Linked DNA regions of Desulforapulum autotrophicum HRM2. The protein of the gene in region 1 interacts with the protein of each later gene in a pairwise test. Links are inferred from orthologs where the notes say so. Each region holds a gene or a part of one and is shown in the gene's direction. Other genes may lie near its edges.

Region 1 (16,688 bases):
TCCAACCTCATTGTTGACCTCTGCCAGCAGCTTCTGCTCCCCAACATCACCATGAACAGGAGTGAAACAGAAGCAAGGGTGCGGTTATCCGAATCAAAGGTGAAACCGGTTCTCTACAAAATCAAGGCTGGTGAAATGATCCTGAGGGAAGGCGAACGGGTGGACGGCATCAGGCTTGTAAAGCTTAAGGCCCTGGAGAGCCAGACCAAGGAAAAAAATTCCCTCATGGCCCAGACAGGTACCGCCCTGATCATCCTCTTTGTCCTGCTTGTGGTCTACATACTACTTCTTCAGAAGAAAAAAACCCTGGAGCGCCACCACAACAAGAACATCATTTTCCTGGCATCCCTTCTGACCCTCTTTCTTGTCATTGCACGTCTTGCAGCCCCCTTTGCCACCACGGTCAACCTGGAGCTTCCTGTCTCACTGTCGGATATCTCCATTTCCATGGGACTTCCACTGTCTGCCGGCGCCATGACCGTATGTCTGTTTCTCAACTTTGAGATTGCCATCTACTTTGCCCTGGTCCTCGCCCTGCTCAGCGCTATGATTTTTTCAAACAGCATTGAGGTCTTTATTTTCTTTTTTCTGAGTTCGATTACTGCTGCATTCTGGACAAAGGAGTGCAGACAGAGAAAGCGGTTCATCACGGCAGGGGTGAAACTGGCCCTTTTTAACGCGGGCCTTGCCCTGACCCTTAACATTTATTCGGCCCAGACAGACATCGGCATCATCACCAAAGAAATCCTGCTTGCATTTACAGGCGGACTCTTGGCCGGAATCATCACAGCAGGCCTTGCCCCTTTAATAGAAATCCTGTTTGACTTTACAACCGAGATCAAACTGCTTGAGCTGTCAAGCCTTGATCAGCCGATCATGAGGCGCCTTATGATCGAAGCCCCCGGCACCTACAACCACAGCATCATCGTGGCAAGTCTTGCCGAAGCTGCAGCAGCAGCCATCGGGGCCAGCATCCTCAAAACCAAGGTGAGCGCCTTTTACCACGACATTGGAAAACTTCAGCAACCCCTCTACTTCATCGAGAACCAGACCGACGGCAAAAACCGCCACGATAAACTTTCACCGTCCATGAGCGCCCTGATCCTCATCCAGCACATTAAAAAGGGGGCGGAGATTGCCAAGGAGTACAAGCTTGGCATGGACATTGTCGACACCATATGCCAGCACCACGGCACCAGCCTGATCCGCTACTTCTACAACAAGAGCGTCAAGCTCAACGGAGAAGATGCTGTAAAGGAGAGCGATTTTCGCTACCCCGGTCCCAAACCCCAGACAAGGGAGGCGGGCATTGTCATGCTGGCCGATGTAATTGAGGCGGCCATGAGAACCCTTGAACGACCGACTCCGGCAAGAATCCAGGGACGTGTCCAGGAATTAACCAATGCAGTCTTTTCAGACGGCCAGCTTGAGGAATGCGAGCTGACCCTGAAGGACCTTCACCAGATCGCCAAGAGTTTCAATAAGATCCTCACGGGCATCTACCACCAACGCATTGAATACACAGAACGTCCCCCGGAAAACAAACAACAGGAAAAACAGAAAGAGAAAAATGGAACCCCAGAAAATTCTGACCCAAATTCAGATAAAAACCCCAAAACTGTCAAAGTCCCAGATAAACCAAAAGCTCAGCAAAATCTTAAACGCCTTGGGATATGACAACCATGAACTGTCCGTCGTAATCACCGACGATGCCCACATCATGGCGCTGAACCAAACTTACAGGGGCAAGGCAAAACCCACTAATGTGCTCTCATTTCCCATGCTTGACAGCGAATTTACCTCGATTGCACCCCAACTCCTGGGGGATCTTGTTATTTCCGTGGAAACGGCCATGCGTGAGGCAGACGAAGCAGGCATAACCCTCGACGAACGGCTCTCCCAGCTCATGATCCACGGTGTCCTCCACCTTGTGGGATTTGACCACGAACAAGGGGAAGACGAGGCCGTTAAAATGGAACAAAGGAGCCTTGAACTCCTCAGATTCATTGAGTCCAACCCAAACCTTGACCCATTTTAAAAGGAGTCCCATATGGCAAAGCTTGCCGTTAACGTAGACCATGTAGCCACACTGAGACAGGCCCGGGGGGCCGCATACCCGGAACCCGCCGCTGCAGCCCTTGCCGCAGAAGCCGCCGGAGCAGACGCCATTGTCGTTCACCTTCGGGAGGACCGGCGCCACATCAACGAAAGGGATGTCAGAGTCATCAAGGAGGTGATCCGCACAAGGCTCATCCTTGAAATGGCCGCAACACCCAAAATGCTGGGCATCGCACTGTCCCTGAAGCCCCACACCGTAACCCTTGTGCCTGAAAAAAGAGAAGAGATCACAACAGAAGGCGGCCTTGACCTGATCAACCACCACTCATCCATCAAACAGACGGTGGAAGCACTCAAAAACGCAGGCATAATGGTCAGCATATTCATCGATCCTGATCTTGACCAGATCAAAATGGCCCACAGGATAGACGCCGACATGATCGAAATCCACACGGGTGCCTTTTGTGATGCAGTAAACGAACATCAAAGGCAACGAGAATTCACAAGGATCGTGGATGCCGCAAAGATCGGCACCAGGCTCAAACTTTCTGTCAACGCAGGCCACGGCATCTGCTACAACACCATCAAGGCGTTCCAGGGGCTTGATGAAATCGACGAATTCAGCATCGGGCACAGCATCGTGGCACGGGCTGTTCTCACGGGCATGGACCGTGCCGTAAGGGACATGCTGGCCCTTATCCGAGCACTGTGATCCAGAATAGTAGCCGTGGAATCAAGCGCTTATTTTGAAACTTGAAACAAAGGCCAGTGCCCCTGGCACCCTTGAAATCCTCTACCAGGATGAAGATCTTGTTGCTGTAAACAAACCCCCGGGTCTCCTGGTGCACAGAACTGCCCTTGCAACCCACGAAACCCGATTTGCCCTGCAGATGGTGAGGGATCAGACCCAGGGCCATGTTTTTCCGGTGCATCGGCTGGATAGACCCACCCAGGGAGTGCTTCTGTTTGCACGCAATCGAAATATGGCAACCAGAATGTCACACCTTTTCCAGACAGGAAAAATTCAAAAGACATACCTTGCCGTGGTCCGGGGCCATGTTAAAGAGAGGGGAACCATCGTTCACCCCCTTAAAAACATCAAACACCCCCAGGACAACAAAAGAATCAATCATTCCCTGAAGATTGATGATGCCGTCACCGATTACGCCTGCCTTGCCAGTGTGGAACTGCCCTTTTATGTTGACAGATACCCCACCACCCGCTACTGCCTTGTGGCGCTAATTCCCAAAACCGGCCGACGTCACCAGTTGAGGCGCCACATGAAACACATCTCCCACCCCATTGTGGGGGATACCGTGTATGGAAAAAGCAGCCACAACCGATTCTTTGCAACACATCTGAACTGTACAGGACTTTTGCTTGCCGCACGTGAACTTTGCTTTGTCCACCCTGACACTGGAATTTTTATAACCATTACAGCACCCCTTGACAAAAGATTCCAGGAAGTGATCTCAAAATTCTCCTGGGATGAACCAACAAAAGAATTGCCACGATTCAGGGGAATTTAAATTTAGTAAGGCGTCCCCGAAAAGTCCGGAAAATCTTTTGTTTTTGGTTAAACTCCCATATGATGGTCCTGTTTTGAACTTAACCCAATAACAAACACGGCCGGAACAAGGGATGCCCCTCGGCCACAACAAATGATGAAGCGCCTCTGATTACAATGCGTTGGTGGATGTTTCATACAAAAAGAACTGGAGGAAACCATGAACAAACGTGTGGTACTGGTTGCATTCAACGGTGAGTCAATGTGCTTTGTCCATGTGCTGCTCAATGCACTGGATATGAACAAAAAAGGATATGAGGTAAAGGTGGTGATCGAAGGGAGTGCAACAAAGCTCATTGGGGAGCTTGGCAACGAAGATCATCCCTTTTCCAAGCCCTACATTGAGGTCAGGGAAAAGGGAATGATTGATTGTGTCTGTTATGCCTGCGCCACCAAGATGGGATCAGTTGATGCGGCCCAGGCCCAGGGGCTACCCCTTTGCAGGGAAATGAAGGGCCACCCGAGCCTTGCAACCTATATGGAACAGGGGTACGAGGTTATCACCTTTTAATCCATGGGGATCAAGCCCTTTCCACGGGAAACCCGGCATTTCGCCAGGCCTTATTTCCACCGGCCAGGGAGTGAACATGCTTGAAGCCCTGGCTCTGGAGATAACTTGCCGCAATATTTCCCCGGTACCCTACGCCGCAGTAGACAATGATCTCTTCGTCCCTGGGAATATCGGGGACCTGCTTGAGCAGCAGGGGCAGGGCAAAATGTTCAGCCCCTGCGATATAACCGTCGTTTCTTTCAGCCTGGGTCCTGACGTCAAAAAAATGGGTCACGCTGCCCTTGTCAAGCTTCTGACGAAGCCGCTCGGCAGACAACTGCCATAGCTGGCCAAGGGGATACCCCTCCTCCTGCCAGTTTTTGATACCGCCGTAGAGGTAACCTAAAATATTGTCGTACCCAATCCTGTGAAGCTGGGTGCACATATCGTCATAGGACGCTTCATTGTCCACCAAAAGAATCAGATCAGCATTAGGGTCAATGACCATACCGATCCAGTTGGCCGTCTGCTTGGTCAGACCGATGTTGATACTGCCTGGAATGTGTGCCCCGCCAAAGGCAGCCGTGTCCCTTGTGTCAAGCACCACGGCCCCCTGCTCCATGTGGTTTTTTACCTGGAGGGGAGACATATCCATCATCATGGGACAGCGTTCGAGCAACGGTGCGCCCTTGATGTTGGTTTCAATGATGTGGGTAAAGCTCTTGGGTCGTTCAGGAAAACTCTGTTTAAAAGATTCAATGAAATCTTTTCTGGAAAGATTTAACAACGGGTTATTGTGCTGTTCAAACCCAATGGTGGAACTTGGCTTTGAACTCATCCCCTTGCCGCACAGGGACCCCTCACCATGGGCTGGAAAGACCTCAAGGCTGTCGGCAAGATTGCCAAGCCGGTTGTAAAGCGAATTGTAAAGATTTTCAACCTGTTCGTCGATCAGCTCTTCTCCAGCAAGATCAGGCCGCCCCACATCCCCCACAAACATGCAGTCACCGGTGAGCACCAGCCATGGTTCCTGACTGCGCAGGGTATCTGTCACAAGGATTGAAAGCCCATGGGGGGTGTGACCAGGGGTTCTGAGGATATCAAGTTTGACACTGCCCATCATGAACGAATCCCCGTCCTTGACCGGTTTAAATTTATAGGTGGCCGGGGTCCCCTCCAGCAGGTAGATGTCAGCACCGGTGCGAGAACGTAATTCCATGTTACCGCTCACATGGTCGGCATGGATATGGGTTTCAAAGATATGGGTGATTTTCATGCCGTTATTCCGGGCAAGATCAATATACTCTTTGACCTCCCGTTTGGGATCCACCACACAGGCAACCCCGGCACCGGGACAACCGATGATGTAAGAAAGACACCCCATTCCCTCAACTGCAATTTGTTTAAAATACATTTACCCTCCTTTTCACGAAGACCTTTGCCGGGCCCCCTTCTGGTTGAATATAGTCATTGTATTAAGTGCCAATAAACAGTCTTGATTTACGTCACATTTTAAGATAGTGCTCACAAAACAATATAGCCCCTGTCCACTATTTTGCAAGAATTTTCCCAATAACCCTTAACCACTGCGGGTTCAGTTACGACCCATTGACTAAAATGGGCATCAAGGGGTATATTATCAGATGGCACATCCCCGACACGGTCAGGGATAAACTTGCCCAGACAGTCCAGGCAGGATTGAAACATTACAAATTAAATACACAGATAAAAACCAAGCAGGAGCATAAACGTATGAAACCATGTCCATGTTGCTCAACATTACCCTACAGCCAGTGCTGTGAACCCATCATCCGCGGAACCGTCTCAGCCACCACTGCCGAACAGGTCATGCGGTCAAGATATACAGCCTATGCACAAGGGGAAATTGGCTATCTCAAGGAAACGACCCACCCGGACGGTATGGCCGATTTTGACGAACAGGCAACCCGCTCCTGGTCTGAGAATTCACTATGGAAGGGTCTTGAGATCCTTACGACCGAGGCAGGCGGCCCAGAAGACACCCAGGGCAGTGTGGAATTCATTGCCCGTTTTACACAAAAGGACGTCGAGCACAAGCACCATGAACTGGCAATCTTTAAACGCGAGAACGACCGCTGGCTATTTCTGGACGGCAATCCGGTAAAGCCGAAACCCATGAAAAACAGCGCTCCCAAGATTGGTAGAAACGACCCCTGTCCGTGCAACAGCGGGAAAAAGTATAAAAAATGCTGTGGAAAATAATGGAGGACACCATGTACCTTGTTACCGCAAAACAAATGCAGGCCATGGACAAAGAAACCATTGAGGGCTTTGGCATTCCCGGGCGGGTTCTCATGGAGAATGCCGGACGGGGGGCCTTTGCCTTTTTACAGGAGCTCTTTCCAGACCTAGGTTCAAAAAAAGTATGCGTGCTTGCAGGCCCTGGCAACAACGGGGGCGACGGTTTTGTGGTGGCAAGATATCTTGTCCAGATGGGGGTAAAAACCGAGGTCTTTCTTTTTGCCCCTCCAAAAAAAATAACAGGGGATGCCCTGGCAAACTTAACCCTCCTGAAGACCCTGGTCAAGGTAAGCTCCCATGGCTCATTAACCGAGATCCTGGATATGGAAGGCGTTGACAGCATCAGGACAGAGATGGCCCAGGCCGACATTATGGTTGATGCCCTCCTTGGAACGGGCCTGAACTCGGATGTCAGGGGATTGTTCAAAACCGTCATTGAAAGGGTCAACGCCCTTCCCTGTAAGGTTTTGAGTATTGACATCCCATCGGGTCTTAACGCCGACACCGGCACGGCCCGCGGCACAGCAATCCAGGCCCATGCCACTGCAACCTTTGCATTTGCCAAGGCAGGCCATTTCCTTTTTCCAGGCAAGGCACTTACCGGCAAACTCAGGATCGTCGATATCGGGATCCCCCCGTTTATCTGCAATGGCATCGCTCCTGGGTTGAAGGTTGTGGCACACCGGGAGGTTGCGCAACTCTTTCCCAAAAGGGAACACGACACCCACAAGGGTAATTTCGGCCATCTGCTTGTAATTGCCGGTTCAACCGGCAAAACAGGAGCCGCGGCCCTTACGGCCAACGCGGCCATGGCCATGGGTGCCGGCCTTGTCACCCTGGGGATTGCTGAGACCCTCAACCCCGTCATGGAAATAAAGGTGACGGAACCCATGACCTTTCCCCTGGAAGAGAGTACGCCGGGTCACCTGTCCGACCATTGCTTTGAGGTCCTCACAGGTCTTGCACGGCAAAAAAACGCCATGGCCCTGGGACCCGGCTTGGGAACCGATCCTGCCACCCAGCGCCTGGTCAAAAAAATCATACAGGAACTGGCCCTTCCCATGGTGGTTGATGCCGATGGCCTCAACGCCATTGCAGACGACCCCGGAATTCTTAAAAAGGCCCGGGCACCGCTTATCCTGACCCCCCACCCCGGAGAGATGGCAAGACTATGTAAAACTACCACAAAACAGATCCAGGCCAACCGGCTTGAAGCGGCAGCCGATTTTGCCACAACCTTTAAGCTTATTGTTGTTCTCAAGGGAGCATCAACCCTGATAGCCCTTCCCGACGGTCGAACCCGCCTGTGTCCCACCGGGAATCCCGGCATGGCATCGGCCGGCATGGGCGATGTTCTCACCGGTATGATCGCAGCCCTCCTGGCCCAGGGGTTTAGCCCTGGGAATGCCGCCGTGGCAGGTGTTTATCTCCATGGCCTTGCCGGAGACATCCTTGCCCGTCAGTATAAGGGTGCCGGGTTTGTAGCGTCTGATCTGATACACACCATTCCAGCGGCCGTTAATGGTGAGGGCCCATGGAACTGACCATTATCTCCCGTTCGGGCAGACAAACCCTTGGGCTGGGTGAGAAATTAGGCAGACTACTGGATCGTGGCATCACCATCTCACTTACCGGGGGGCTCGGTGCAGGCAAGACCACCTTTGTAAAGGGTCTTGCAAAGGGCCTTGAAGTGCCTGCCTCATTTTACGTTACAAGCCCCACCTATACGATCATGAACGAATACCCCGGACGGCTTGATCTGTGCCACATGGATCTCTATCGCCTTGGTTCAAGCGACGAGTTGGACTATATCGGTTTTTATGAAATGATAACTCTGGATCGGGTGACTGTCATTGAATGGCCACAAATCATCGAACAGGGAACCATCAATTTTGACCTTGCCATCACTATTTCAACGGACAAGGCATTCAACCGGGAAATATCTTTCTTTGCCTCTGGACTTGACGCATCAAAGATGCTAAGCAAACTATTTATTTAAAAATCAAACCCTTCAAAGCAGGAGCATCTATGGCATTGAAAGTGCAAAAATTCGGGGGTACTTCGGTTGCCGATATCGAACGAATACGAAACGTTGCCCAACGGGTAGCAAGGGCATATGACAAAGGAGATCAGCTTGTAGTGGTGCTCTCAGCCATGTCCGGAATGACAGACAAACTCATCGCCCTGGCTGAAGAGGCGTCAGAGATTCCAGACAAACGAGAGCTTGACGTACTGCTGGCCACTGGCGAGCAGACAACGGCTGCCCTGCTTGCCATGATGCTCAAATCCATGGGCTACAAGTCAAAATCCCTGCTTGGCTTCCAGGCCGGAATAAAGACAGACAAAAGTGCAGGCAGGGCAAGGATTCTTGATATAGAGGCCAAACGAATCAAGGCCCTTCTGGACAATGGGCATATCGTTGTGGTTGCAGGATTCCAGGGAAGCGACACAAACGGTGACATCACCACCCTTGGCCGGGGAGGATCAGACACCTCGGCCGTGGCCATTGCCTCGGCCCTGAAGGCCGATGTGTGTGAGATATACACGGATGTGGACGGGGTCTACACAACCGACCCAAGAATCTGCGCCAAGGCCAGAAAAATAAACATAATCAGTTATGAAGAGATGCTTGAAATGGCAGTGCTTGGCGCCAAGGTTCTCCAGATCCGCTCTGTTGAATTTGCAAAGAAGTATAATGTGCCCGTCCATGTCAGATCATCATTCAGCGAAGAGGAGGGAACCATGGTTGTCAATGAAAGCAGTGACATGGAAAGCGTTGTTGTCTCAGGCATCACCTGTGACATGAACGAAACAAGAATCACCCTTAAAAAAGTACCAGACCAGCCGGGAATTTCGGCCAAAATTTTCTCCCCCCTTGCCGAGGCTGAGATCATGGTGGACATGATCATCCAGAACACCCGGTCGGGCGGTGAGACCGACGTAACCTTTACCGTGCCCACGGTTGATTTTAAGCGGGCAAAGGAAATCTCTGAACAAGTGGGCAACAAAATTGGCGCAAAGGAGGTCCTCACGGCAGAGGATATTGCCAAGGTGTCGGTGATCGGCCTTGGAATGAAAAGCCATTCAGGCGTTGCCGCCACCATGTTTTCAGCCCTTGCCGCGGAAAATATCAACATCCGACTGATTGCCACCTCTGAGATACGCATCTCCTGCGTGATCAAGGCAAAATATGCAGAGCTTGCCGTACGAGTCCTTCACACGGCATTCGGCCTTGACAATCCAACTCAGTCATAACGGTCTGCAAGGGCCGCTTCAACCTCCCCTGCTATGGCATCCGCTGCGGCACAGGGATCAACCGCTGTTCGGATGGGCCTTCCCACCACAATGAAATCCGCCCCCTGCCCGATGGCCATGGCAGGGGTCGTGATTCGTTCCTGGTCATCATTTTCAACCGATCCCCAGGCAGGCCGTATACCCGGTGTAACAATGAGAAAATCCCTGCCAAAAACCTTCTTTACTGCTGCCGCCTCAAGACCGGAGCAGACCACCCCGGCACATCCTGCACCATGGGCAAATCCGGCCCGTTTGAGGACCAGCTGCTCTGTCCGGGTGACATACTCCTGCCTGAACCCACAGGCCTCTACCACTGAAGCATCATTGTCCGTCAGCAGGGTAACGCCCAGCACCCGGGTCTTTCCCTGACCGCCCTGAACGGCCATCTCAAGCATTTTTTGTGAGGATGAGGCATGGACAGTAACAAGGTCCGCCCCTGTCTTTACCGCACTTTCCATGGCTTTTTTGACGGTTGCAGATATATCATGAAGCTTCAGGTCAAGAAAAATTCCGGCATCGCTCAATGCCCTTACCCTCCTGACCATGGCGGGCCCCTGGTCGATAAAAAGCTCAAGGCCGATCTTAAACATGCCCACCTTTTGATCCAGCATTCTCACTAAATCTTCAGCCTCGGCTGCCGAATCCACATCAAGGGGAAAGATGATGCGACTGTTTCCTTTTTTCATTCAAAGCTCCTTTAGACTTGAAAATTTGCCTTTAATAATGTTAGTAAATATTGTTTATGTGGTCAATAAAATTGTCATATGCGCAGGGGAGGGGTTCACATGGTGTGGTTGAGAAGAGAACATATTCCAGCGGGAAGCTTCCGGGTAGAAAAAAAAGGACAGATACTGCTCCAGGCATTCCTTGGTACCTGTGTGGGCGTTGCCCTTTACGACAAGGTTACAAAAATCGGGGGACTGATCCATATCCTCCTTCCGGAACCGCCTTCAACCATGCCACCGGAATATCCGGAAAAATACGCTTCAACCGGCCTTCCCCTTCTTTTAGAGGAACTCTTTGCCCTGGGTGTTGACCCCTGCAATCTCACTGCCACCATTGCAGGCGGTGCCCTTGTGGCCCCCCTGAGTGAGCTTGACATCCACCTTGATATCGGTGGAAGATCCACGGATATCGCCATTGACATCCTTAACCGGTCTGGAATTAAAATCGTTAAATCCGAGACCGGAGGTTTCTTCACCTGCACCCTTGAGCTTAACATGGCAACAGGGCAATTTGCCATTAAACCCGTAGCCCTGGAGACCCCAGTCAATGAACATACCGTCAGCCTGCCCCCTCTCTCGGAGCAGGATATCACCAAAACCATAAAAAATTTAAAACCCATTCCCCAGACGGCACTCAAAATTCTCAGGATGATCCAGGACGATCATCATAACATGAAGGAGATCACCCGGGAACTGGGTAAGGACCAGGTACTGGGCGCACGGGTTCTCAAGATCACAAACTCGGCCATGTTTTTCGGCAGGATTAAGATAGAAAGCATCCAGGATGCCGTACTTCTGCTCGGTGAGTCCCTGCTCCTCAAAATGATCATAACGGCGGTTCTCAAGGATTATTTCAACCAGGTCGGAGACTCGGGCTACTCCCTTTGCCGGGGAGGCCTTTTCTTCCACGCCGTGGGCTGTGCAATGGTGGCGGAAAAAATAGCTGAACTAACGGGGCGGGAACCCCCAAATACCGCTTACACGGCAGGCCTGCTCCACGATATCGGCAAAGTGGTACTCGACCAGCAGATAGCAGCGGTGTATCCGCTCTTTTTCAGGGGAATCCACCACGACGGTACAAGCGCCGTTATTCTTGAACAAAAGATCCTTGGGACCACCCACTGCATAACCGGTGCCCTTTTGGCCAGACAATGGAACTTCTCTCCAGCCCTGATTGAGGCCATCAGCTTCCACCACACGCCGGAACAGGCAACAGACCACAGGAATCTTGTCGGGATTGTCCATCTATCCGACCTGCTGATGTCAAGGTTCAACGTAGGACTTGAGCTTGAGAGAATGGAACCAACCAGCCTTTTACCCACCATTGACCACCTGGGACTAACCCTTTCAGACCTTCCAGGCATCATCGATTCAATTTTCCCGGCTTCCTTTGACAAAAAGGGTCAGCTATCATTCAAAACAAGGACCCTAACATGACATATGCCAGCAAACAGGATCTTCTTCGGCAACTACCAGGGGTTGACGCCCTTCTGGAACTTGCAGGAACCGTCCACGCAACCCATAAAATCCCGCAAAAAGTTCTCAAATCAGCCATACGTGCGACACTGGAGAGCCTGAGAAACAGCACCCTCAAGGGTGATAATCCGTCCCTTGCACCCCAGGATTGCCTTGCCACGGCCATTGCTATCGCAACCCGAACCCTGAAACCCAAGCTTGTCTCCACCATCAATGCAACCGGCGTCGTCCTCCACACCAACCTTGGCAGGGCACTTCTGTGTGATGCGGCCCTTAAGAATATAACAACCATTGCATCGGGTTATTCAAACCTTGAATTCAACATTACCACAGGCAAGCGGGGCATCCGCTATTCGGTTGTGGAAGCGCTTCTGTGCGAACTGACCGGGGCCGAGGCTGCCATGGCCGTAAACAACAATGCAGGTGCTGTGCTTCTCTGCCTTGACACCCTTGCCAACGCAAAGGAGGTCATTGTCTCAAGGGGAGAACTGGTCGAAATTGGCGGATCGTTTAGAATCCCCGATGTCATGGCCAAAAGCGGCGGCATTTTACGTGAGGTCGGAACCACCAACAGAACCCATATGAAGGACTATGAAACGGCAATCACAGACAATACAGGACTGCTGCTTAAGGTCCACACGAGCAATTACAGGATAGAGGGATTTACCAAAAGCGTCTCCATTTCCGAGCTTGTTGCCCTGGGGAAAACGAAGGGAATCAAGGTCATGGAAGACCTTGGATCAGGCTCCTTGATCGACTTTTCAAAATATGGGCTTACCAGGGAACCAACGGTTCCCGATGCCGTGGCCGCAGGTGTGGACATTGTCACCTTTAGCGGAGACAAGCTCCTGGGCGGCCCCCAGGCAGGCATCATCCTCGGAACCCGATCGGCCATTGAACAGATCCGGTCCAACCCCCTGACAAGGGCACTTCGCATTGATAAACTCACCCTGGCAGCCCTTGAGTCAACCCTGGCGCTTTACAGGGATGAAGCCCTGGCCGTTGAAAAAATCCCCACACTGAGAATGCTTGCCCTGAGCTTTGATAAAACCAAAGAACTTGCAACGCCCATTCTGGAACAGCTGAAAGAACGCCTGAACGAAACTGCAATTGTGGCGTTTGCAGACCTTTCCTCAAGAACAGGAGGGGGTGCCTTTCCTGAACTTGCCCTTCCAAGCCGGTGCATTGCAGTAACCCCCCTTACCCTGTCGGCAGACCAACTGCAAAAGCGAATGCGCATGGCCACACCCGCCATCATCGGCAGAATTGACAATGACAGATTCATCATTGATCCGAGAACCCTGCAACCAGGTGATGCGCAAACCATCATTAATACCCTTTGCGTTATCCTGACAGAGAGCTGTAAATGATAAAAAAAACACCCTCCATGAAGACTGAAACGGCCTACCTGTCCAAGGAGATCAATTTTCTAAAGTTTGATTCAGAACCCGAAAAAAAGGCGGATTTTCAGCCAAACGAGTATCTGTCAGACAGAATTATATTCCGGAAATCTTGGATGCAAGGATTTACAGACAGGCTTGAAAAGGCCGAAATTCCAGAACACGGATTCGTCTGCGTTGTGGTCAATCAAGCCCCTTGCACGGATAGCTGTTGCATCACACCCCTTCTTGATGCAGCCGTTAAACCAGCCCAGGGGCTGTGGGAAAGGATTGACGACCATTTTATGGTCATTGTGCTGTGGAACACGGCCGACCTTGAGCGACTTTTTGACACCATCAAAACAGCACTGGCGTCAGAGGCCGGCATTGACCCCATTGCCGGAATTGCTGTTTACCCGTTCATGGATTTCTCAAGGAAAGAGACCTTTCACAATGCCGTAAAAGCCGTGGACCACGCAGCCTTCCTGGGGCCCGGCAACAAGGTCTGCTTTGGTGATATATCCCTCAACATCAGCGGAGACAGACTATACGAACTAGGGTTCATGGACAAGGCAGCAGAGGAGTACAAAAAAGGGCTTGACGTCAACCCGGATAACACCAACCTCCTGAACAGTCTCGGGGTCTGCCACGGCATGAACAATAATCCCGGGCTGGCAAAAAAAATATTTGCATCAGCCCTTGAAAAAGATCCCAACGAGGTCATGATTGTATACAACATGGGGCTTGCCTGCAACATCCTTGGGCTGACCAAAGAGGCAGTCGCTTACCTGGAAGAAGCCAGCCGGCTGGACAATTCCATCTTTGAGGTAGAACTGACGGCAGGAAGCCTGCTCCTGAAGACGGGAAGGCGCGATGAAGCCCTTGTACACCTGTCCCAAGCCAAACAAATCAATCCCACTGCAGGCCTTCCCTACCGCCGCCTTGGAGAGTACTTTCTTGGGACACAGAAAGTTGACAGGGCCATTGCTGAATTCAAACAGGCCGTCAAGTTAAACCCCAAGGATGCCGTCTCCCTATCTGGCCTTGCCCACGCCTTTTATCTTAAAAAAACGAACCTCAAAATCGCCATCACACTTGCAAGGGAGAGCATACTGATCGATCCTGCCACCCCCCTTTATCGTTCACGCCTTGGGAATCTCTATCTTAAAACAGGCAGGAAGGATCTGGCTAAGGCCGTGTTTGACCCAACAGAGGAAGAGTTCAAGACCGACACCTCCCGGCCCCTTGATAAACAGGACAAACGATCCGCCTGATCACGGACAATTCTGGAAAGGACAATGAAAAAACACATACTTGACACACTTGAAGAGAGCCTGCTTGTAAAAAAACGGTTTATCTCAACCCACACAGAACTCATCGAACAGGCAATCATTGCCCTTTCCGATGCCCTTGAAAGAGGCAACAAGCTCCTTGTTTTCGGCAACGGGGGCTCTGCGGCCGATGCCCAGCACATTGCTGCAGAATTTATCAACCGGTTCCAGATGGAACGACCGCCCCTTGCAGCCATCGCCCTGACCTGTGACACCTCCGTCATAACCAGCATCGGCAATGACTACTCGTTTGAAGATATCTTCCTCAAGCAGCTCCAGGCCCTGGGGCGACCCGGGGATGTGGCCATGGCCATAACCACAAGCGGCAACTCACCCAACGTCATCAAGGCCGTCAAGGCGGCAAAGTCCATGGGTGTAACGGTCATGGGCCTGTCAGGCCCTGGGGGGCAGCTCAAAGAACTGGCTGATTTCGCCTTTGCCGTTGACGCAACCGCAACGGCAAGGATCCAGGAAACCCATATTACCCTTGCCCATATTATCTGCGACCTGACGGAAAGGAGGCTTTTCAATGGATAGCCCCATAGCGCCCATCGACCTAACAAAAATAACCACCTACAGCGTAAAAGACCGAAAGAGTAAAGTAAACGCCCGGGATTTTTCAAAACCCTGGATTGCCGGAGGCAGCTTTTCCCAGTTCCTTTCAACCCTTCCAGCAATCCTTGCCGGAAACGACCTTATTGAAGTCATCCAGGCAATTTCACAGGCAAAGATCAACAATGCGCCGATCTGTCTTGCCATGGGCGCCCATGTGATCAAAGTGGGTCTTAACCCCATCCTCATCGACCTCATGGAACGCGGGCTCATGTCCATGCTCTCCATGAACGGTGCCGGAATTATCCACGACCTGGAGGTGGCGCTCACCGGCAAAACCTCGGAGGATGTTGCTGCCTCCATTGGAGACGGGGGGTTTGGCATGGCAGCAGAGACATCGATTCTTCTGAGTCGGGCCATCAAGGAGGCGGCCGACCAGGGTAAGGGCCTTGGACAGGCTGTTGGGGATTTCATCAACAACGAACGAATGCCATTCAAGGATAAAAGCCTTACAGCCACGTGTGCACGGCTTGGCATCCCGGTCACCGTCCATGTGGCAATGGGGACCGACATCATTCACATGCACCCGGATTTTGATCCTGCTGCCTGCGGGGCTGCCTCCCACCTTGATTTTAGAATCTTTGCCGCAATGGTAGCCACCCTTGAAAAAGGGGTCTTTATCAATGCCGGATCTGCTGTGATTCTGCCGGAAGTGTTCCTCAAGGCCCTGACCGTTGCCAGAAACCTCGGATACAGGCCGCAAAATTTCACCACGGTGAACCTTGATTTCATCCGCCATTACCGCCCCATGACCAATGTGGTGAATCGGCCCACACTCAAGGGAGGTAAAGGCTACAGCATCGTCGGCCACCATGAACTCCTGATCCCCTTGATTGCCGCAGGGGTGATTGAAAATCTGGGGACATGAATCTGAAATCGATGAAATTAAGACGTCCCGGACCCGGCGAACTCCCCTTGCAAAACCAGGTAAAAACCTGTATAGTTTTCTATTTTAAAAACAACAGAGGTGAAAAAAATGCCCATATACGAATACAAGTGCAACAATTGCAATCACTGCTTTGAGACCCTGGTCCTTGGCAGCGACAAGCCCGTTTGCCCGTCGTGCAAGAGCCCTGATCTGTCACGGCTCATATCCAAATGCGGTTTTGTCACACGCTCCACCGGCTCGTCAGATGATTCTTCCGTGTCTGTTTCCTCCTCATCAGCATGCAGTGGATGTACTGCAACCAACTGCTCCTCATGCACCAGCGGATAGGACCCATGAAAAAAACAATCAAAATTGGAACCCGTGGAAGCAAACTTGCCCTGTGGCAGGCTAACCATGTTAAGGACAGGATTGAGGATCAGTTTCCCGAGACTGAAGTCGAAATCATGACCATCAAAACAACCGGGGACATGATCGTTGACCGCCCCCTGTCCATGGTCGGAGGCAAGGGACTGTTTGTCAAGGAGATTGAAAAGGCGCTTCTTGAGTCAACGATCGACATGGCGGTCCACAGCATGAAAGACATGCCG
Region 2 (10,778 bases), 1.9 Mb from region 1 along the record:
TGCCCGAAGGGCTGCAGGGCTTGCCGCCGATGCCAAGCAGAAAATTTCCCTGGGCCGGGGCCTTGTGAGAAGTGATGTCGCCGCCATTCTTTTTGACGAACCCTTGACGGTAATTGATCCCAATCTCAAGTGGCAGCTTAGATGCAAGCTAAAGGAGATCCACGAGCGTCTCAAGCTCACCTTTGTCTATGTCACCCACGACCAGGTAGAAGCCCTCACCTTTGCTGACCAGGTGATTGTCATGTACGAGGGCAGGATCATTCAGATCGGAACTCCCCAGGAACTGTTTGAAAATCCTGACCACACCTTTGTGGGCTATTTTATCGGCAGTCCTGGAATGAATTTTCTGCCCATGGTCCTTGAAAACGGGGTGGCCCATGTAGAAGGGGCCAATGGGGTTGAAATCTTTCTTGACGACCGTCTGGCAGGCCTTGCCGCAACGGCCAAGGGGAAGCTCAAGCTCGGAATCCGGCCGCTTTATCTTGAGGTGCACAAACAAAAGGAGGCCCACGGGGTGGAGGCCCAGGTGAAATCCGTGGAAGACCAGGGAAGTTATCGTATCCTCACAGCCCTCCTGGGCGACCATCAGGTCCAGGCAAGGGTTCCCGAGGGCCAGTCCATCCCGGATGAACGGGTGTGGCTAAGGTTTTCAACCGACTGGATCCGTCTGTTTGAAGATGATCAGCTCTTAAGGTAACGACAGTTAACAACCAACCAACAGCAAGGTTGAGTAAAGGAGTGTAACCGATATGGATAAGTGGGAAGACAATAAGGCATGGTTTCTGGTGCTGCCGGTCTTTATCATCGTTGCCTTCAGTGCCATCATTCCTTTGATGACGGTGGTGAACTATTCCATCCAGGACATTTTTGGACCCGGCCAGCGAATTTTTGTGGGTACGGAGTGGTTTAAGGCTGTGTTGTCCGACACCCGGCTGCACGAGGCATTGATTCGTCAGTTTATTTTTTCAGGCCTGGTGCTCGTGATCGAGATGCCCCTTGGCGTAGGGATAGCTCTGCTGATGCCCAAGGAAAAGGGATGGGCCGCTTCGATCTGCCTGGTGCTCCTGGCCTTGCCCCTGCTGATTCCGTGGAATGTTATCGGAACCATCTGGATGATATTCACCCGCCCGGATATCGGGCTGTTGGGTGCCGGGGTCAACGCCCTTGGCATTGCATTTGACCACACGGCAAGTCCGTCCGATGCCTGGATCACCCTGATGCTCATGGAGGTGTGGCACTGGACCCCCCTGGTGGCGCTGCTTGCCTATGCCGGATTGAGGGCCATTCCTGAGGCTTATTTCCAGGCAGCCCGCATAGACGGGGCCTCTGCCTGGGCCGTGTTCAAGTACATTCAGCTGCCAAAGATGAGGGGGGTATTGACCATTGCCCTGCTGCTCAGATTCATGGACAGCTTTCTCATCTATGCCGAACCCTTTGTGCTCACTGGCGGCGGGCCGGGCAATACCACCACCTTTCTTTCCATCTATCTTGTCAAGGTGGCCGTTGGCCAGTTTGACCTGGGGCCTGCCGCGGCCTTTTCCCTTATTTACTTTTTAATCATCCTGCTGTTCAGTTGGCTGTTTTACCAGGCCCTTCAGAACGTTGGACGAGGAGAGGCATGATGAAAAAAAGAACCATTGTTCTCATTGTCTATCTCTTTTGGTTGATGCTTCCCATCTACTGGATGCTCAACATGTCCCTTAGAACAAATGCCGATATCTTGAGCGTGTTTTCCCTTTATCCAAGGGATTTCACCCTTGAAAATTATATGAAAATTTTTTCAGATGTATCGTGGTACTCGGGATATATCAATTCGATGATCTATGTGACAATGAACACGTTGATATCGCTTGCGACTGCCCTGCCTGCGGCCTATGCCTTTTCCCGGTATCGGTTCATCGGTGACGGCCAGATGTTTTTCTGGCTTTTGACCAACCGCATGGCACCGGCCGCTGTTTTTCTGCTTCCCTTTTTCCAGCTCTATTCCACAGTGGGTCTCATTGATACCCACATTGCCGTTGCCCTGGCCCATTGTCTGTTCAACGTCCCCCTTGCCGTGTGGATACTTGAGGGCTTTATGTCGGGCGTACCCAAGGAGATTGACGAGACCGCCTATATCGACGGGTATTCCTTTGTGCGTTTCTTTACCACCATTTTTATTCCCCTGATTCGATCCGGTGTCGGTGTTACAGCGTTTTTCTGCTTCATGTTTTCCTGGGTTGAACTCTTGTTTGCAAGGACCCTGACCACCACCGCTGCTAAACCCATTGCCGCTATCATGACCCGGACGGTGAGTGCATCAGGCCTTGACTGGGGCCTTCTTTCGGCAGCAGGGGTTTTAACCATCGTGCCCGGGGCCCTTGTGATCTGGTTCGTCAGAAACCACATGGCAAAGGGTTTTGCCATGGGACGGGTATAGGAGGAAGATATGACACTGGAATGGATGGCATGGACCTATCCCACGGCGATTTTTTTTATAACCATTGCCCTGATGCTCTGCGGCATGACTGTGTGGCAGATTGCATCTCCCTGTGTTAAACGGCGGGGAATTCTGCCCATTGCAACCACCCGGGGTGACCGGCTTTTTATTGGCCTTTTGAGCAGTGCATACATTCATCTGGCCTGGCTGGGACTGACTGATTTTACCCTGTGGGTGGCCTTTGTGTTTTCCCTTGTGTGGATGGTTGTTGTCATGCGCTGGGGATAAACAAGATATTTATTGGGTGTCATCGGTGTTAAAGGCCTTTACATCGGCGAACGACCGGACAACCGGAACCCCTTTTTTAAGGCCGTATGAAGGAGACCATAAGATGAAAAAAGTGTTCGACAAGATTCCTCGACGATGGCTTTGGTGTGTTGTTTCAGCGGTTGTGTTCACCTTCTGTTCAGGCCCTGCAATGGCGGATATGTCAGCTGCAAAGCGATGGATAGACAAGGAGTTTCAGCCGTCAACCCTGACCAAACAGCAGCAGACCGATGAAATGGCATGGTTTATCAAGGCTGCAGAACCCTTTAAGGGGATGGCCATCAAGGTTGTTTCCGAGACCATTCCCACCCATGAGTATGAGTCAAAAGTCCTTGCCAAGGCCTTTGAAGAAATTACCGGCATCAAGGTGACCCACGATCTGATCCAGGAGGGTGATGTTATTGAAAAGCTCCAGATTCAGATGCAGTCAGGTAAGAATGTGTTTGACGCCTATGTCAATGATTCAGATCTCATCGGCACCCATTACAGGTACGGCTTTGTGGTCAACCTCACAGACTGGATGGCAGGAGAGGGCAAGGACGTTACCCTCCCCACCCTGGATGTGGATGATTTCATGGGAAAATCCTTTACAACAGGACCCGATGGTAAGCTCTACCAGCTGCCTGACCAGCAGTTTGCAAACCTCTACTGGTTCCGTTACGACTGGTTTACACGGGATGATTTTAAGAAGCAGTTCAAGGAGATCTACGGGTATGAGCTGGGCGTTCCTGTCAACTGGTCCGCCTATGAGGACATTGCCGAGTTTTTCAGTGAGCATGTGGCAGAGATTGACGGTAAGGCCATCTACGGCCACATGGATTACGGCAAAAAAGCACCGGATCTGGGATGGCGTTTCACCGATGCCTGGCTGTCCATGGCCGGTGCCGGAGACAAGGGACTTCCCAATGGAAAACCGGTTGACGAGTGGGGTATAAGGGTTGATGCAAATGACCGGCCCGTGGGATCAAGTGTCAGCAGGGGTGGTGCCACCAACGGTCCTGCAGCCAAATATTCCCTCAGGAAATACATGGAATGGCTCAGGAAATATGCACCTCCGGGCGCTCTTGGCATGGACTTTTACCAGTCCCTTCCCTACCTTGCAACGGGAAATGTGGCCCAGCAGATTTTCTGGTACACCTCATTTGTCTCTTCGATTGTGGGCGAGGGCCTTCCCGTTGTTAATGCAGACGGAACGCCCAAATGGCGCATGGCTCCTTCCCCCCACGGTCCCTATTGGGAAGAGGGGATGAAGCTTGGTTATCAGGATTGCGGTTCCTGGACATTGTTGAAAAGCACCCCCATTGAGCGTAGAAAAGCAGCCTGGCTGTTTGCCCAGTTCTGCGTGTGCAAGACCACATCCCTTAAGAAGGCCCATGTGGGTCTGACGCCCATCCGGGACAGCGACATCCGGGACGTCTCGTTCACCGAGCGGGCCCCCAAGCTTGGTGGACTTGTGGAGTTTTACAGAAGCCCTGCACGGGTTGCCTGGACACCCACGGGAACCAACGTACCTGATTATCCTAAACTTGCCCAGCTATGGTGGCAGAATATTGGTGAGGCCGTTGCGGGTGAGGTTACGGTTTCAACCGCCATGGACAACCTTGCAGCAGAGCAGGATAAAATTCTCATGAGAATTGCAAGATCCGGTGTACAGGGGGACAAGGGACCGTTGCTTAATCCCGAAAAACCCGAATCCTACTGGCTTGACCAGCCTGGCGCTCCCAAGGCCAAACTTGCCAATGAAAAGCCCCAGGGGGAAACCATTGACTATGACAAGCTGATCCAGGCCTGGAAAGAGGGCAGGGTGAAGTAACCTAGGGTATTACACGGGCCGACGTCTGACCTGACATCAGGTCATGGGGTCGGCCTTTTTTTATGGGGGCAGGAAGCGTCCATTGCCTGCCCGTCCCGCCAGTGTCCGTTCGATTAATACATTTCATACTTCACAAGGCGACCGTCAAGCCCACCCGCCTTTAAGGGTCTTTTCCAGGTTGCCTTGAGTCCCATGTGGCCAACGTACTGGGGATCTCCAAAATAGATATAGGCCGTTGATCCCTTGCACCGCTGTTTGAGAAAATCACCCAGTTCCCTGTGGAACACCTTCAGGTCGCTCTCCTTGCCCATGCGGATACCATAGGGGGGGTTGGCAACAATGATCGTGTCTTCAAGGGCCTGGATCTGTCTGAAATCCATATTCAGAACAGATACCTGCCCGCCGTTGTGGAGTCCCATGAGGTTTGTCCTTGCTGCAGTTACAGATGATTCTGCAATGTCGCTGCCAGCTATCAGTCCCTGTGCAATGGGGATGATCCCTGCATTTGCCTCAGTTTTTACCTGGTTCCAGAGGTCCGGGTTGAAATCGGGCAGGATCTCAAATCCAAACCGCTGCCTGAAGATCCCGGCAGGGATATGGCACTGGTGCATCAAAGCTTCACACAGCAGGGTGCCTGAACCACACATTGGGTCATAGAGCGGCCGTGTGCCATCCCATCCAGAGATGCGGATAATGGCTGCTGCAATGGTCTCCTGCATGGGAGCTGTGACTGATTCTTCCCTGTATCCCCGTTTGTGAAGGGCGCCGCCGGATGCATCAATACTGATGTCAGCCGTCTCCTTTCGGATGTGCAGGTTGATCATGACGTCGGGGTCAAGGGTGTTGACGTCCGGTCGTTTGCCGGTCCTTTCCCTGAAGTAGTCTGCAATGGCGTCTTTGAGCCTTAATCCGGCATACTGGGAGTGGGTGATCTCGCTGTCTGACACGTTGGAGGTGATGGCAAAGGTACTTTTTTTCTTAAACAGGTTTTCCCATTTGATCTTTTTCGCCTGTTTGTAAAGGGTGTCGGTGTTATTGCAGGCAAACGAGGTCAGGGGAGCCAGTATTCTTGAAAAGAGTCTTGTTTGATAATTAATGCGGTAGAAGGTCTCTTTTTCAGCCTTAAAGTAGATGCCCCGGAACGAGGGAGTTACATCTGTGGCCCCGAGCTGTTTGAGCTCAGCCTCTCCCTCGTTGATGAGATCTTCTGCAATCTGGCCGAAAAAGGTAGGGTCCTGCTGGTATTTAAATCCTGTGGCATAGCGCTTGTGCTGGCCTGCCCGTTTCCTGATAACATTGGTTTTGATGCTTTTTATGGGTTCCATTTGCGTCTCTGTAACGATCGGGTTATTGGGTTTACGGCAAGCTCTATCCCACCCTGTCGTTTTTGGGTAAAGCCTTGTCCCTGTTTCTTCAGACGTTCTCCGTCAAGGACGTGAAGACGGTTCGCCATCTTCATTTGGATAAACATCCTGTACGCTTTAAGATTGACAATCGGCGGCATTGTATCACATAATGTAAAGCTTATGGAAAATTTATCCAAAAAAACAAACCGGGCCGGAATAAACGAGGTTTTACCGCTTATTCTTGCTCTCTGGGAAAAGTTTGCTCTTGCCATGGGGCGCTCATGGCCCACAGGGGAGCGTATTTCAAGCTTTAAACCATGCAGTCCCCAGGGACTGTGACTAAAAAATACATAAAAGGAGATCTTACCATGGCTGTTTCCAAAGAGCTGCTGGAAATCCTGGCCTGTCCCAAATGCAAGGGCGAGGTTACCCTCAATAAAAACAAAGATGGACTGGTGTGCCGGGCCTGTTGCCTTGTGTATGAAATAAGGGACGATATTCCCATCATGCTGGTCGAAGAGGCAAAGCCCTTTAAAGAATGAGTACGCCAAAGAGCCCGGATCCGGCAAAGCTTGTCATCAGTCTGTTCATGAACGATCAGTCCATTGTTCAAAGGGTACTCGCCCTTTTGGAGGAAAAATTCGGCAGCATCGACATGATCAGCCCCTGGTTTGATTTTGACTACACCAACTACTACCACAGGGAGATGGGGTCCCCCCTTTTTCGGCGTGTGGTGGTGTTCAAGGCGCTTGTTGCCCAAGACTCCCTGGCAGAGATCAAGATTTCGACCAATAACATCGAAGCCATGTGGAAAGAAAATGGGAAAAGAGCTGTCAATATTGATCCTGGCTACCTTGTCAAGTCTCGGTTCATTCTGGCAACGGGCAAGGATTTTGCCCACCGGGTCTACATCGGGCAGGGCATCTATGCCGATCTTACACTGATGTACCAAAAGGGACGATTCATTGACCTTGACTGGACCTATCCCGATTACAGGGGGAATGCCATCAAAAGTTTCCTTGAAATTGTCAGGGCAAAGTATTGCCTTGATTTTAATAAAGAGAGAAGTCTTCCATGATTAACAGCATGACTGCCTATTCAGAGGCTGCATTTACGGAAAATGATATTAGAGCAGAGGTGGAGATCCGTTCTTACAACAGCAAGAACCTGGATATAGCCCTCTACCTGCCCCCCTTTTGCCGCAGGTTTGAAGACGGTGTCAAGAAGATGGTTGCAGAGCGCCTTTCAAGGGGGCGGGTGGAGATCCGAATCTCAGTAAAGGATGAATCCCAGGCGTCAACGGGCTTTGTTGTTGACGAACAACGGGCACTTGCCTACTTCAAGGCCTTATCACTTCTTAAAAACTGCCTGGCCCTGGACGCTGACCTCACCCTGGACCAGGTAATTGCAGGACGGGACATGATCCTGGACGAGGAACGAGAGCCGGATTTTGACCTGGTGTGGCAGGTGGTTTCATCAACAATGATAAAGGCCCTATCCCAGCTTGAAACCATGAGAGCCGTTGAAGGGGAAAACCTTTTAACGGATCTGGAGGCAAGGATGGCATTCATCGAAACCGAGCTTGCAACCATTGAAGCCAATGCCCTTGAAATTCCTGAAATCTACCGGGAGCGTTTGTTGGAAAAACTTTCCCGCCTCACCGCAGGGGTGGAAAACCTTGATCCCGTGCGCCTCAGCCAGGAGGTTGCCATTCTTGCCGACAAGAGCGACATTTCTGAGGAGATCGTCAGGGCCTACAGTCATATCAAGCAGTTCCGGGAGATTCTGGCCTCAAACGAGCCGGCCGGAAGAAAGCTCAACTTTTTGATCCAGGAGTTCAACCGGGAGTTCAACACCATGGGCTCAAAATCCAGCCAGGCACAGTTGTCCCACAGGGTAGTTAATTTAAAGTCTGAACTTGAGAAAATCAGGGAACAGGTTCAAAACATAGAATAATTGTTCGTCAAACCAGGAGATATAATGGAACAGGTTCTTTTAAACATCGGGTTTGGTAATACCGTTGTTGCTGAAAAAGTGGTGGCCATCCTCACCCCCAACTCGTCACCCATGAAGCGGTTAAAGGATGATGCAAAGGATGAAAACCGTCTGCTGGACGTCACCCACGGCAGAAAAACAAGGGCCGTCATTGTGACCGAGAGCAATCATGTCATTCTCTCGTCCATCCAGGCCGAGACCATTTCCCAGCGATTTTCAACTTTAAAAAACCAGGAAAATGACGAGGGGTAGTTCTCCCGGAAGCAAAGGACATTATTTTGGAAAACAGCAAGAAACCGGGAAAACTATTTGTGGTGTCGGCCCCGTCGGGTGCCGGCAAGACCACCCTCTGTAAACAGATGCTCGACAGGTTCTCACAGCTCTCCTATTCGGTTTCCCACACCACAAGGCCGCCCCGACAAGGAGAGGTTCATGGTCAGGATTATTTTTTCATAGATAAATCCGAATTCCAGAGACGAATTGATGCAGGGCTGTGGGCCGAGTGGGCAAAAGTCCACGACAACTTCTACGGTACCAGCCTTACCCTGCTCCAGGATACCCTGGCACGGGGGGGCAATCTTCTTCTGGACATTGACGTCCAGGGGGCAAGGCAGATTGTGAAGGCGTTTCCAGCGGCCGTGACCATTTTTATCATGGCCCCTGATTTTACAACCCTTGAACAGCGTCTCCGACGACGGGGAACCGATTCTGAAGCGGTGATTGCCCAGCGCATGAAAAATGCGGAACAGGAGATCAGCCAGAAGGGATGGTACTCCCATGTGATTAAAAATGATGACCTCGAGACCAGCATCAACGAGATGTCCGTTATTTTTGAAAAGGAGCTTGCATGAGCCGGAAAAGTGAGGCAGTTGAGATCCTCTGTGGTATTCATCCGATTCGTGAAGCCCTGCGGGCGGGCAGGAGAAAGTTCTATGCCATTCTGGTTTCAAAGGATCGCTCCAGGGCGCGGCTGGCTGAAATTCTTGGCGTTGCACAAGAGCAGTCCATCCCTGTGGAGATCACCGATACAATGACCCTGGATGCCTTGACAGACAATGCCCGCCACCAGGGGGTGGCTGCCCGGGTGTCGCCCTTTGCAACGGTTCGGGCCGAGGGGATTGTCAAGCAGATGCCCAAGGGAGTGTCGAATAGATTCATTCTGGTGATTGAAACCCTTGAGGACCCCCAGAATTTTGGAGCATTGATCCGGACAGCCCTTTGTGCGGGTGTGGATCATATTATGATACCCAAGGAGAGGAGTGCTTCTCCCTCTCCATCGGTTTCCAGGGCCTCAGCCGGCGCCATGGAGCATGCCGAGATTTCGTTGATTACCAACACGGCCGGCCTTTTGCGGCAATTAAAGGCCATGGGATTCTGGGTTGCAGGGCTGGACGGCCAGGGGACAACCCCTCTGTTTTCGGCGGATCTTACCGGTAACCTGGTGCTTGTGGTGGGCGGTGAGCACAAGGGCATTCGGCCCCTGGTGAAAAAAGAGTGTGATTTTCTTGTTTCCCTGCCCATCAAGGCCGGCGTAACTTCCCTGAACGCATCGGTGGCAGGCGGGATCGCCATGTATGAAGCCCTTCGCCAGCGTCAGCTGACTGCATAACCGGCACGGCCGGGGCGAGAGATGGCATCCGGCCACAAAGAAGCATGAAACACGATGATACCGGGCAGGCGATAGTACCATTCCGCCCCCTTTGGTTACCCTGACCGGAACGGTAAACGTCGGGGGGCTTTTTGTCCTTCCAGACTAAAACGCAGGAACTGCGGGCTAAAGTCCTCAAACAGCCTGCGCTTCTTAACGCCTGGAAGGGCAAAAATCCTATCCCCTTTGGTTTACAATGTTCCGGTCAGGGAAACCAAAGAGGGCTCTAAAGTCGAGACTTTAACAATGATGTCTCGACAAGAGTTTCATATAACCACATGTCCTGGCGGACACAACGAAGCATGAAACTCGACAGTAGTAGGCCGGTGGGAACGGGTGTTGCCCTGAACGGGTTAAATGGCAACGGTGGACACGAGGTCCAAGGAGTTGCCATTTCCCTCGGAGCAGGCCATGGACGGCCTGCGAGAATGAGTGAAGGGCAACACCCGTTCCCGCCGGCCGGTCGAAGCGAGTTTCATATGAAACCGGCATGGCCGGAGCGAGGGTTGGCCCCGGCCTCAACGAGTGATGAAACGCCTCTGTTTGCAATGCTTTGGTGGGTGTTTCATATAAAAAAAATCAAGGAGCGTATAGATTAATATGAGCAACATTATTTCCATGAATGACGATCTGGTGCTGGATGTGCCCGATTGTGTTGAGATTCCCTTTATCGAGGGGGACGGCATTGGTCCTGACATCTGGCAGGCGGCACAGCCTGTGTTTGACACGGCTGTTCAACAAGCCTATAACGGTCAAAAAAAGATCCAGTGGCTCAATATTCCTGCCGGAGCCAAGGGGTTTAACAAGACCGGTGAATGGCTTTCCGATGATGCCCTTGAGATCATTGAGGCCCACCGGGTGGCCATCAAGGGCCCCTTGGCAACCCCGGTAGGCAGCGGCATGCGAAGCTTGAACGTTAAAATCCGTCAGCACCTGGACCTTTACGCCTGTATCCGGCCGGTGCGCTATTTCTCGCCCATCCAAAGCCCGGTAAAACATCCTGAACATGTGAACATTACCGTATTCCGGGAGAATACCGAGGATCTCTATGCTGGCATTGAGTGGGCCTCAGGCTCTTTTGAGGCCCAAAAGCTCCTTAAATTTATGAAAACCGAGCTGGACGTTGACGTATGCGCCACCGCTGCCATCGGCCTCAAGCCCATCTGCCCGGAAAAGAGCAAGCGACTGGTGAAAAAGGCCGTGGCCTATGCCGTTGACAATGGCTTGAAA

The links.
Region 2: the proteins of HRM2_RS17710 (region 1) and rlmB interact in binary tests that used the Escherichia coli proteins (3 or more experiments, as listed by UniProt). The link is inferred for Desulforapulum autotrophicum HRM2 from one-to-one orthologs.

Annotation. Positions count from the first base shown.
Region 1 is NC_012108.1:4,041,478-4,058,165, forward strand. What follows is about bases 5,689-8,653. They hold HRM2_RS17710 (NAD(P)H-hydrate dehydratase), read left to right. Parts: upstream 5,689-6,367; coding sequence 6,368-7,939; downstream 7,940-8,653. Other genes in these bases: HRM2_RS17705 (YchJ family protein), read left to right, coding at 5,868-6,356; tsaE (tRNA (adenosine(37)-N6)-threonylcarbamoyltransferase complex ATPase subunit type 1 TsaE), read left to right, coding at 7,930-8,394; HRM2_RS17720 (aspartate kinase), read left to right, coding at 8,424-8,653. Also shown: HRM2_RS17675 (HD family phosphohydrolase), read left to right, coding at 1-1,677; rRNA maturation RNase YbeY, read left to right, coding at 1,667-2,038; HRM2_RS17685 (pyridoxine 5'-phosphate synthase), read left to right, coding at 2,051-2,770; HRM2_RS17690 (pseudouridine synthase), read left to right, coding at 2,805-3,587; HRM2_RS17695 (DsrE family protein), read left to right, coding at 3,786-4,136; HRM2_RS17700 (MBL fold metallo-hydrolase), read right to left, coding at 4,147-5,529; more of HRM2_RS17720, read left to right, coding at 8,654-9,650; pyrF (orotidine-5'-phosphate decarboxylase), read right to left, coding at 9,641-10,375; HRM2_RS17730 (HDOD domain-containing protein), read left to right, coding at 10,475-11,851; selA (L-seryl-tRNA(Sec) selenium transferase), read left to right, coding at 11,848-13,260; HRM2_RS25470 (tetratricopeptide repeat protein), read left to right, coding at 13,257-14,543; HRM2_RS17745 (D-sedoheptulose-7-phosphate isomerase), read left to right, coding at 14,568-15,137; HRM2_RS17750 (hypothetical protein), read left to right, coding at 15,130-16,080; HRM2_RS26165 (FmdB family zinc ribbon protein), read left to right, coding at 16,189-16,428; hemC (hydroxymethylbilane synthase), read left to right, coding at 16,434-16,688. UniProt on the Escherichia coli protein: Bifunctional enzyme that catalyzes the epimerization of the S- and R-forms of NAD(P)HX and the dehydration of the S-form of NAD(P)HX at the expense of ADP, which is converted to AMP.
Region 2 is NC_012108.1:2,089,592-2,100,369, forward strand. Bases 7,741-10,628 are described here. They hold rlmB (23S rRNA (guanosine(2251)-2'-O)-methyltransferase RlmB), read left to right. Parts: upstream 7,741-8,747; coding sequence 8,748-9,509; downstream 9,510-10,628. Other genes in these bases: HRM2_RS09190 (YicC/YloC family endoribonuclease), read left to right, coding at 7,741-7,861; HRM2_RS09195 (DUF370 domain-containing protein), read left to right, coding at 7,886-8,152; gmk (guanylate kinase), read left to right, coding at 8,179-8,751; HRM2_RS09210 (hypothetical protein), read left to right, coding at 9,851-10,147; icd (NADP-dependent isocitrate dehydrogenase), read left to right, coding at 10,149-10,628. Outside these bases: HRM2_RS09150 (ABC transporter ATP-binding protein), read left to right, coding at 1-697; HRM2_RS09155 (carbohydrate ABC transporter permease), read left to right, coding at 750-1,622; HRM2_RS09160 (carbohydrate ABC transporter permease), read left to right, coding at 1,619-2,419; HRM2_RS09165 (DUF2160 domain-containing protein), read left to right, coding at 2,429-2,707; HRM2_RS09170 (ABC transporter substrate-binding protein), read left to right, coding at 2,811-4,559; HRM2_RS09175 (THUMP domain-containing class I SAM-dependent RNA methyltransferase), read right to left, coding at 4,673-5,884; HRM2_RS27615 (hypothetical protein), read left to right, coding at 6,086-6,244; HRM2_RS25975 (Trm112 family protein), read left to right, coding at 6,274-6,447; HRM2_RS09185 (DUF4416 family protein), read left to right, coding at 6,444-6,983; more of HRM2_RS09190, read left to right, coding at 6,980-7,740; more of icd, read left to right, coding at 10,629-10,778. UniProt on the Escherichia coli protein: Specifically methylates the ribose of guanosine 2251 in 23S rRNA.